One region of the Shewanella sp. SM23 genome, then DNA from elsewhere that is predicted to be linked to it. Evidence: predicted binding sites of a transcription regulator. Region 1 holds the regulator's gene; the other holds the start of a gene.

Region 1 (4,215 bases):
AAACGAGTTAACTCCCCTGTGAGTTTAAAGCCGAACAGGACGACAGCATTGAGGTTAGTCACCACAGGCGCGCTCGCCGACGAACTGTGGGGCGCGATTAAGGTAAAGTCGGTGTGGGACGCATAACTTGAACGCACCGCTAAGCTCACTTCGGTATTGAATAACGGCTGCAAAGTGCGCGAATGCAATACTGGCGAGCCTAAACGCGCTAGGCGATCGGCTTCGGCAAGTGACATACTTTTCAGTAACTTGGCATCGTTGATTTTATTAGGATCGGCGTTGAACACCCCTTCCACATCGGTCCAAATGGTCACGCGCTCGATATCGGCGAGACTAGCAATCAGGCTGGCGCTAAAATCTGAACCATTACGACCAAGTAACAAGGTATCGCCACGCTCGTTAGCACAGATAAAACCTGTGATCACTAAGCGTTCATTGGGATGCGCGGCTAATAGGGCTTGTACTTTAGCGCGGGATTCTTGTACCCGAATTTGCGGCACAGCGGCTTCATCGGCCACTAAAATTGAACAGGCATCCACATGGCTTGCCGCCACGCCAGATTCGCGCAGTAGCGCCGCCATTAAACGTGCCGACCAACGTTCGCCAAAGCTCACCACATGGTTGATTTGGTATTCATTGCGCTCGTCTAAGGACAACAGGCTGATGAGTTGCGCTTTATCAGTGGCCAAACGCTCACGCAGATCGCGGGCTTGTTCATTCGACAACAACTGCTCAATCAACCCCTGTTGGTAACTGATCAGCACTTGTAATTCTTCTTGCCATAGCTGACCCGCATCACGCAGCGCTAATAATTTATACAGGAAATTCGTGCTTTTACCCGCCGCAGAGACCACCACGAGATCATCACTATGACCGTGGGTTAACAGGATATGGGCGACTCGGCGATAACAATCGGCATCCGCTAAACTGGAGCCACCAAATTTATGTAAGTGACAACGTGCCATCTATTATTCCTCTACTGACAAGCCGCAACGGCGGCTAATCCTGCTTGAATATCTGCAACTAAATCGGCGGCATCTTCAATACCCACCGATAGACGCAATAGGGTGTCCTTAATACCAGCCTCGAAGCGCGCTTGCGGCTCCATGGCTCTGTGGGTCATAGTGGCAGGCACTGCCACTAAACTTTCGACGCCACCTAAACTTTCCGCCACGCTAAATAAGCTGAGTGCACCTAAAAAGGCCACCACTTCGGCCTCACCGCCTTTGAGCTCAAAACTCAGCATAGCGCCAAAGCCCTGTTGTTGCTTGGCCGCAATGGCGTGACCAGGGTGATCCGCAAGCCCTGGGTAATAGACTTTACTCACCACAGGGCTTTGGGTTAATACCTCAATAATACGCTGGGCATTGGTTTGATGCTCGCGAATACGCACCGCTAAGGTACGCAGGCCGCGCAGGGTCAGATAACTGTCGAAGGCCGACCCCGTTAAGCCTAGAGTGTTCGACCACCAATGTAAGCTTTCGCCGATTTGCGCGTCTTTGGCGACCACAGCGCCGCCGACCACATCGCTGTGACCATTGATATATTTAGTGGTGGAGTGGATAACGATATCCGCGCCTAACAATAGGGGTTGTTGCAATATCGGCGATAAAAAGGTGTTATCGACCACCACCAGCGCGCCGACCTCATGGCTCGCCTTAGCAATGGCTTCGATATCTACCACACGCAATAATGGGTTCGATGGGGTTTCGAGCCACACCATCTTAGGATTCTGCGCAATGGCGGCGGCTAACGCTTGGCTGTCGGTTTGGTCGACCACTATGAGCTTAAACTGGCCTTTCTTCGCCAAGTTGGTAAATAAACGGTAGGAACCACCATAGCAATCATGGGGCACAACTAATAGGTCATCGGGGCCGAGCAAAGTAGTCACTAAGGTGATGGCCGCCATGCCAGTGCACGTCACTATGCCAGTGGCGCCCTTTTCTAATTGCGCTAATGCTTCGCCTAAAATGCAGCGCGTTGGGTTGCCTGAACGACTGTAATCGAATTCGCGGGGATTTTTATGACCATCGAAGGCGTAATTAGTCGACAAATAAATCGGTGGCACAACTGCGCCATATTGAGTATCGCTTTCGATACCCTGACGCACTGCCAGTGTGGCTAATTGACGCTCTGCCATGGGTGGACTCCTAAATTCGGTAGACTGATAGAGATGTCTGGACGTCTAAATGTACCTAAGCCCAACGCCATCGTCAATAGGCGTGAAGACGTTTAGACGTCTGAACATAAAGAAATCTGTTTGCAATCACAAAGAAATAGTAGCAATAATTTGACTGTTCTTTGTAAGGGTTTAAAATCTGCCCCGAATTTAGCGTTATAACAGGTGAGTCAATGACTGAATGGAATGGGGAATACATCAGCCCCTATGCTGAACATGGCAAGAAGAATGAACAAGTAAAAAAAATTACTGTGTCTATTCCGCTCAAAGTGCTTAAGGTCCTCACGGACGAACGTACTCGTCGTCAGGTCAATAATTTGCGTCACGCCACCAACAGCGAGCTGTTGTGTGAGGCATTTTTGCACGCCTACACTGGCCAGCCATTGCCCAACGATGAAGATCTGTCAAAAGATAATCCAGACAGCATTCCCGCAGAAGCCAAGTTGTTGATGGATCAAATGGGAATCGAGTGGGAAGACATGGAATAGCGACTCGTCGCTTTTAAAGTCATATCACAGTGCTCATCAATAGGGATCGTTAACGATCCCTTTTTGTTTATACCCAAGCGACTTCAAACTTTAAATTTCACCATCTTGAGTTGGTTTGGGATATAGGAAATCCTATGTTTTCTATGATAGATCCACAGACACTCGCCTTAGCCTCGCTGGTCGTGTTTCTGGGCGCCTTAACCCAAAGTCTGATTGGGTTTGGGCTTGCGGTTGTCGCCAGTCCTTTACTGTATATCGTCGATCCACAACTTGTACCTGCGCCTGTTATTGCTATGGGTTTCTCCATCGCCCTGCTGACCTTAGTGCGTGAGCGCGGTCACTTAGAATTCAATGGCTTGCAATATGCGCTCCTAGGCCGCGTGCCCGGTGGTTTTATCGGCGCGAGTTTATTACTGTTTGCGCCTCAACCCATACTCGGTTTATCCATCGCCGCTATTGTGACTGTCGCAGTGATCCTCAGCCTGTATAAATTCAGCCTGCCAGTGAATAAGAAAACCCTCTTCGGTGCGGGCGTGGTTTCAGGGATCTTCGGCAATATCGCCGCGATTGGTGGCCCGCCGATGGCGATTTTGTTGGCAGGCAAAGATGCCTCGCAGTTTCGCGCAGCGCTGTCGGCCTTCTTCATTTTTAGCTCCATGATTGCATTGATCATTTTAGCGATCACAGGCTTATTAGAATTAAAACATCTGTGGCTGTCGTTGATGCTGCTCCCCTCAGTGATTTTAGGTTACTTAGTCGCAGGGCGATTAGTAGGCCGTGTCGATAAAGAGAAGACAAAGATAGCGACGTTAGTCCTGTGCAGTATCAGCGCCTTAGTGCTAACGGTGAAGTCGGTTATCGAGTTATTACCCCAATAAGCGTCCTGCTTGTACTGGCAAACCTTCTCAAGATTCAAACAATAAAAAAGCACTGACATTGCCAGTGCTTTTTCTTTATCTATCAATATGTAAAGCCAGATTACACTCAGCTTAAATAGCTTTGCCCTGCGTACACAATAAAGTGTCTTAAGGCGAGTACGCCCGTTAAGCTCGCACAAGCCACCATGATCATCGCCCCCTTAGTGTGGCGAGTCGCGGCGGGTAGCAGCATAAACAGCAATGGAATACCAAAACCTATACCGACAACGCCTATCCAGAACACGCTTGCCCATAGCCCAGACGTTAACGATGCTAAGGCCGCAGCAGCCGCGCCGCCCTTGAAGTACAAGGCGCAGAACAACATGAACAGGAACAGAATTTCAATCGCCATCACAGGCAATTCTAAACCGTGCATCTTCACTAAAGTTTTGTCGTGGCTGTCAGTCTTAAACATCAGCAACGCCAGTACCGCATTTGCCGCAGCGCCCGCCGATAGACCTGACACTAAAAACAGCGCAGGCAGTACCGCAGTGTTGAGCATAGGATAAGCATTCATCGCCGAAATTAAGAAGCCAGTGTAAGCCCCTACGCCAATGGCGAGGACAAACAACAATACTTCAATCAGCTTTCGAAATGGCATAAGTAACTTAGCGATAGGTGTTAGGAAACC
Region 2 (4,215 bases), on a different contig from region 1:
AGAAACTGACTTTCATATTCGTCCGCAGTTAAAGCAACCTGACCTTCTCAGCCTTTTTGCTTGGAGCGAGGCCGAGTTTCTTAAACAAACTGAAGGCAGCGCCATTCGTCGCATTGGACATAAACGTTGGCTACGTAATATTGCAGTAGCACTGGGTAACGCTCCCGCGAGCCCAAGCATTATTGCCGCACTTAACGCCCGCAATCACAGCGAAGATATCGATGAGATAGTGCGTGAGCATATTGAATGGGCGCTTAATGCCCAGCAATCGCGCCTTGCTGAAAGCGCAGCAACTGAACAACAAAAAGCCCGCCGCAAAACCGAGCGCATGGTGCGCATTATCGAAAAAGGCTTACCGCGAGATGCTTAAGTTAGTCGGCAAGCAATAAACAACAACGGATGCATAAGCATCCGCTGTTACTAACTCAATAAACTCAGTAAAAAAATATTTCACTCAAGCATAATATTAACCAAGGCGGCGACGTAGTTCTCGCGTGGCATCGACCATGTTTTTCAGTGCGGGTTCAACTTCATCCCAAGTACGGGTTTTTAGGCCGCAATCTGGATTAACCCATAGCTGACGTACGGGCACTTTTTGCGCCGCTTTCTCGATTAAGTACACCATGGCCTCCACACTTGGAGTGTTTGGCGAATGAATGTCATACACACCGGGGCCAATTTCATTTGGATATTCAAAATCTTCGAAGGCATTGAGTAACTCCATCCGTGAACGCGAAGTCTCGATAGTAATCACATCGGCATCCATGGCGGCAATCGCGGCAATGGTGTCATTAAACTCGCTGTAACACATGTGGGTGTGGATTTGAGTCTCATCAGTCACGCCAGCAGCGCTGAGTTTAAAGGCATTAACCGCCCAATCTAAATAGGTTTGCCACTCACTTTGTTTCAATGGCAGACCTTCACGGAAGGCGGGCTCATCGATTTGTATAATGCCAATACCGGCATTTTGTAAGTCCACCACTTCATCACGGATCGCCAGCGCCAGCTGAGTCGCAATCACATCGCGGCCGATATCTTCACGGGCAAATGACCAATGCAGAATCGTCACAGGGCCAGTCAGCATGCCTTTTACAGGCTTGTCGGTGAGACTTTGGGCAAACTCGGCCCAATCAACCGTCATCGCCCTTGGACGACTAACATCACCATAGATCAACGGTGGCTTAACACAGCGTGAACCATAACTTTGCACCCAACCATTTTTGGTAAAGCCAACGCCCGCAAGCTGCTCACCAAAGTATTCCACCATATCGTTGCGCTCGGCCTCACCATGAACCAGTACATCGATACCGAGTTTAAGCTGGCGGTCGATAGTATCGCGGGTGACTTGCTGCAATTGCTCTGTATATTGTGCATCACTCAGATCGCCCTTGCGCCAACGACTGCGTAGTCCACGGATTGCCGGTGTTTGTGGGAAGGAGCCAATGGTGGTGGTCGGCAACAGAGGTAAACGGTATTTCTGCTGCTGCACAGCTTGGCGTACGCTGAAATCACTGACGCGCTCATAATCGGCAGATGTCAACGCGGCAACGCGGGCAATCACTTGACTGTCGGCGGCCTGCGCTTTCGCCTCACGGCGTGCCAAACAGGTTTGCACAATCTCTTTTGCCGCGATAGATTCAGGTGCCAGTAGCAATTGGCGCACATTGGCCAGTTCGAGTAATTTTTGCTTCGCAAACGCGAGTTGTTGACGCAGCGCGGGCTCAAGCGTGGCTTCCACCTCTAAATCCACAGGGCTGTGCAGGAGTGAGCAAGAGGTACCAATCCACAAGCGATCTCCTAGATCACGGGCAACCGCGCCTATGCGTTCGGCAATCAAATCCGCCTCTGCCGCCCACACGTTGCGACCATTGACCACACCCGTCGACAAAATTTGATCTTGACCAAGCGCATTGGCAAAGACTGCCAATTGATCCGGCGCTGTGACTAAATCGACATGCAACCCCGCAACAGGCAAAGCCGATACCAGTGCTTGATGGTGTGCGATACCGCCGTAATAACTGGTAAGAAGGATCTTCACCTTCGCAGTGCTGAGGGCTTGATACGCCTCAGTGATCGCCGCTTGCCATTCGCCATCCAATTCCAATGCGAGAATGGGCTCATCGAGCTGTACCCATTGCACTCTCTGAGCAGCAAAACGCGCCAAAATGTCAGCATAAGCAGTTAATAAATTGGGTAATAAGCTCAACTTATCAAACTCTTGGCCCACGGTTTTAGCAAGGAACAAGTAGCTAACAGGGCCGAGTAGCACAGGTTTTGCTTTATAACCTAAGGACTGCGCTTCGCTGACTTCATCAAAGAACTGCTCATAGGCAATCGAAAACTCTTGGTTTTGGCTGAGCTCAGGTACCAGATAGTGATAGTTAGTATTGAAATACTTGGTCATTTCAGAGGCTGACGCATCTTGGCCCGTTGGCGCTCTGCCGCGGGCAACGCGGAATAAAGTATCGAGATCGATTGCCCCTTCACCACGATGACGCTCAGGAATGGCATTTAAAGTCGCGCTTAAGGTCAGCACTTGATCATAAAAGGCAAAATCACCTACGGGAACTTGCTCAATGCCCGCAGCAGCTTGCCACTGCCAATGGGTGCGGCGAAGTTCACTCGCCACTTCACGTAATTCCGCCTGAGTGCTCTCGCCACGCCAGTATTTTTCTAAGGCAAATTTCAATTCACGACGACGCCCAATATGGGGAAACCCAAGACTATTTAATTGCATACTCTATCTTCCTTTATTTGAGATAAGCCACATTCGGCACTTGCACCCACCAGATTGTTTTCTCTTAGCACTTTTCAGCACTTCAGCCTTGATAAATAACAACGGGCGTCTGGACGTCTAGAAGTTTATTGTGTTAGTCTCTATTCCAGCAACCGAATTGATTTCAAGCACAACATGAGCGAAATTCACTTGGAGTGAACATGATCGAACTAAGACACCTGCGAACCTTAATGGCCCTGAAAGAAAGCGGCAGTTTGGCGGGCGCAGCCAAAAAACGTTTTGTCACTCAATCCGCCCTCTCCCACCAGATTAAGGAGTTGGAGCAAAGGATTAACTCGCCCATTTTTGTGCGTAAGAGTAAGCCACTGTCATTCACCCAAGAAGGTGCACGCCTGTTGCATCTGGCCGAAGAGATTTTGCCTAAGGTGTTAGAAACCGAGACAGATTTGAAGAATGGGCTGGAAACCGAAACCAATCAGTTGCGAGTCGGCATTGAGTGCCATAGCTGTTTTCGCTGGTTAATGCCTGTGATGGAGCAATTTAGACAAGATCATCCGACAGCCGAATTAGACTTGTCGAGCCGTCACCTATTCGACTCGCTCAATGCCTTAGAAATGGGTGAACTGGATATTGTATTAACCTCAGATCCTGTGCCTGGGCATTCACTCGCCTACCAGCATTTGTTTGATTTTGAAGTGAAGTTAGTAGTTGCTAAGGATCATCCTTTAGCGAAAGAAGCCTATGTCACCCCTAAGCAATTAGCACACTTGCCTATTATCAGTTATCCAGTGCCGTTGACACGTTTAGATATTTATCGCCACTTTTTAGAGCCTGCGGGCATAGAGGCAGGCGAGCAAAAAACCTGTGATTTAACCATGATGTTATTGCAACGCATCGCCTGTAAAGACGGCATAGCCGCACTGCCAAGCTGGTCGATTAATGAAGGACATGGACTGAGTCTCGCTACGGTAAAACTCGGCCAAGAAGGTCTGAAACGACCGCTATTTGGTGCCTATCGCCGCCACAGTGCTAACTCTGCATTGATCCAAAATTGGTTACAACTGGTGGCGAGGGAAGGTTTATCCCGCCAGCAGAAGACGAATTAATGCGGGTGACATAGAGTAAAAAGCCTGCGAATGCAGGCTTGTTTATTGAGTCAAATGACTATTTCATAGCATCGACAAATTACAGCGGATTCATCAACAATCCACGCATAGACAAGACACGGCGCAGTATCAACCCTGATGAATTAGGATTACGGGTCTGACGCAAATTATGGGCGATCATAAATTCTTGACGCAGATCCTGATCGAGATCTAACGCCTCGAACGCTTCGATGGTTAAGGTCTGTTGTTGATTATCAATCAATGACTTAATCACACTTAAAGGAAATGACTGTTCGGCATTAGCATTTAAATAGGCAAATGCGGTCAGTGCGATAATTTGGCCGAACACACTGAACAGAGCTAAGGTTTGTA

What was found. Region 1 encodes MetJ, which represses methionine synthesis genes. Its sites were predicted from a motif close to TAGACGTCTAGACGTCTA; they were not measured.
Region 2: the regulator MetJ is predicted to act here: its motif matches at 2,848-2,865, upstream of metE (5-methyltetrahydropteroyltriglutamate--homocysteine S-methyltransferase).

What each region holds. Positions count from the first base shown of each region.
Region 1 is NZ_JAKKRM010000012.1:119,973-124,187, forward strand. Features, by position in the region: gene L5L98_RS15095 (bifunctional aspartate kinase/homoserine dehydrogenase II) at 1-965, opposite strand, end outside; gene metB (cystathionine gamma-synthase) at 977-2,140, opposite strand; gene metJ (met regulon transcriptional regulator MetJ) at 2,353-2,667, shown strand; gene L5L98_RS15110 (sulfite exporter TauE/SafE family protein) at 2,802-3,545, shown strand; gene nrfD (NrfD/PsrC family molybdoenzyme membrane anchor subunit) at 3,652-4,215, opposite strand, start outside.
Region 2 is NZ_JAKKRM010000004.1:141,130-145,344, forward strand. Features, by position in the region: gene queG (tRNA epoxyqueuosine(34) reductase QueG) at 1-370, shown strand, start outside; gene metE (5-methyltetrahydropteroyltriglutamate--homocysteine S-methyltransferase) at 467-2,737, opposite strand; gene L5L98_RS07115 (LysR family transcriptional regulator) at 2,938-3,843, shown strand; gene L5L98_RS07120 (HDOD domain-containing protein) at 3,923-4,215, opposite strand, start outside.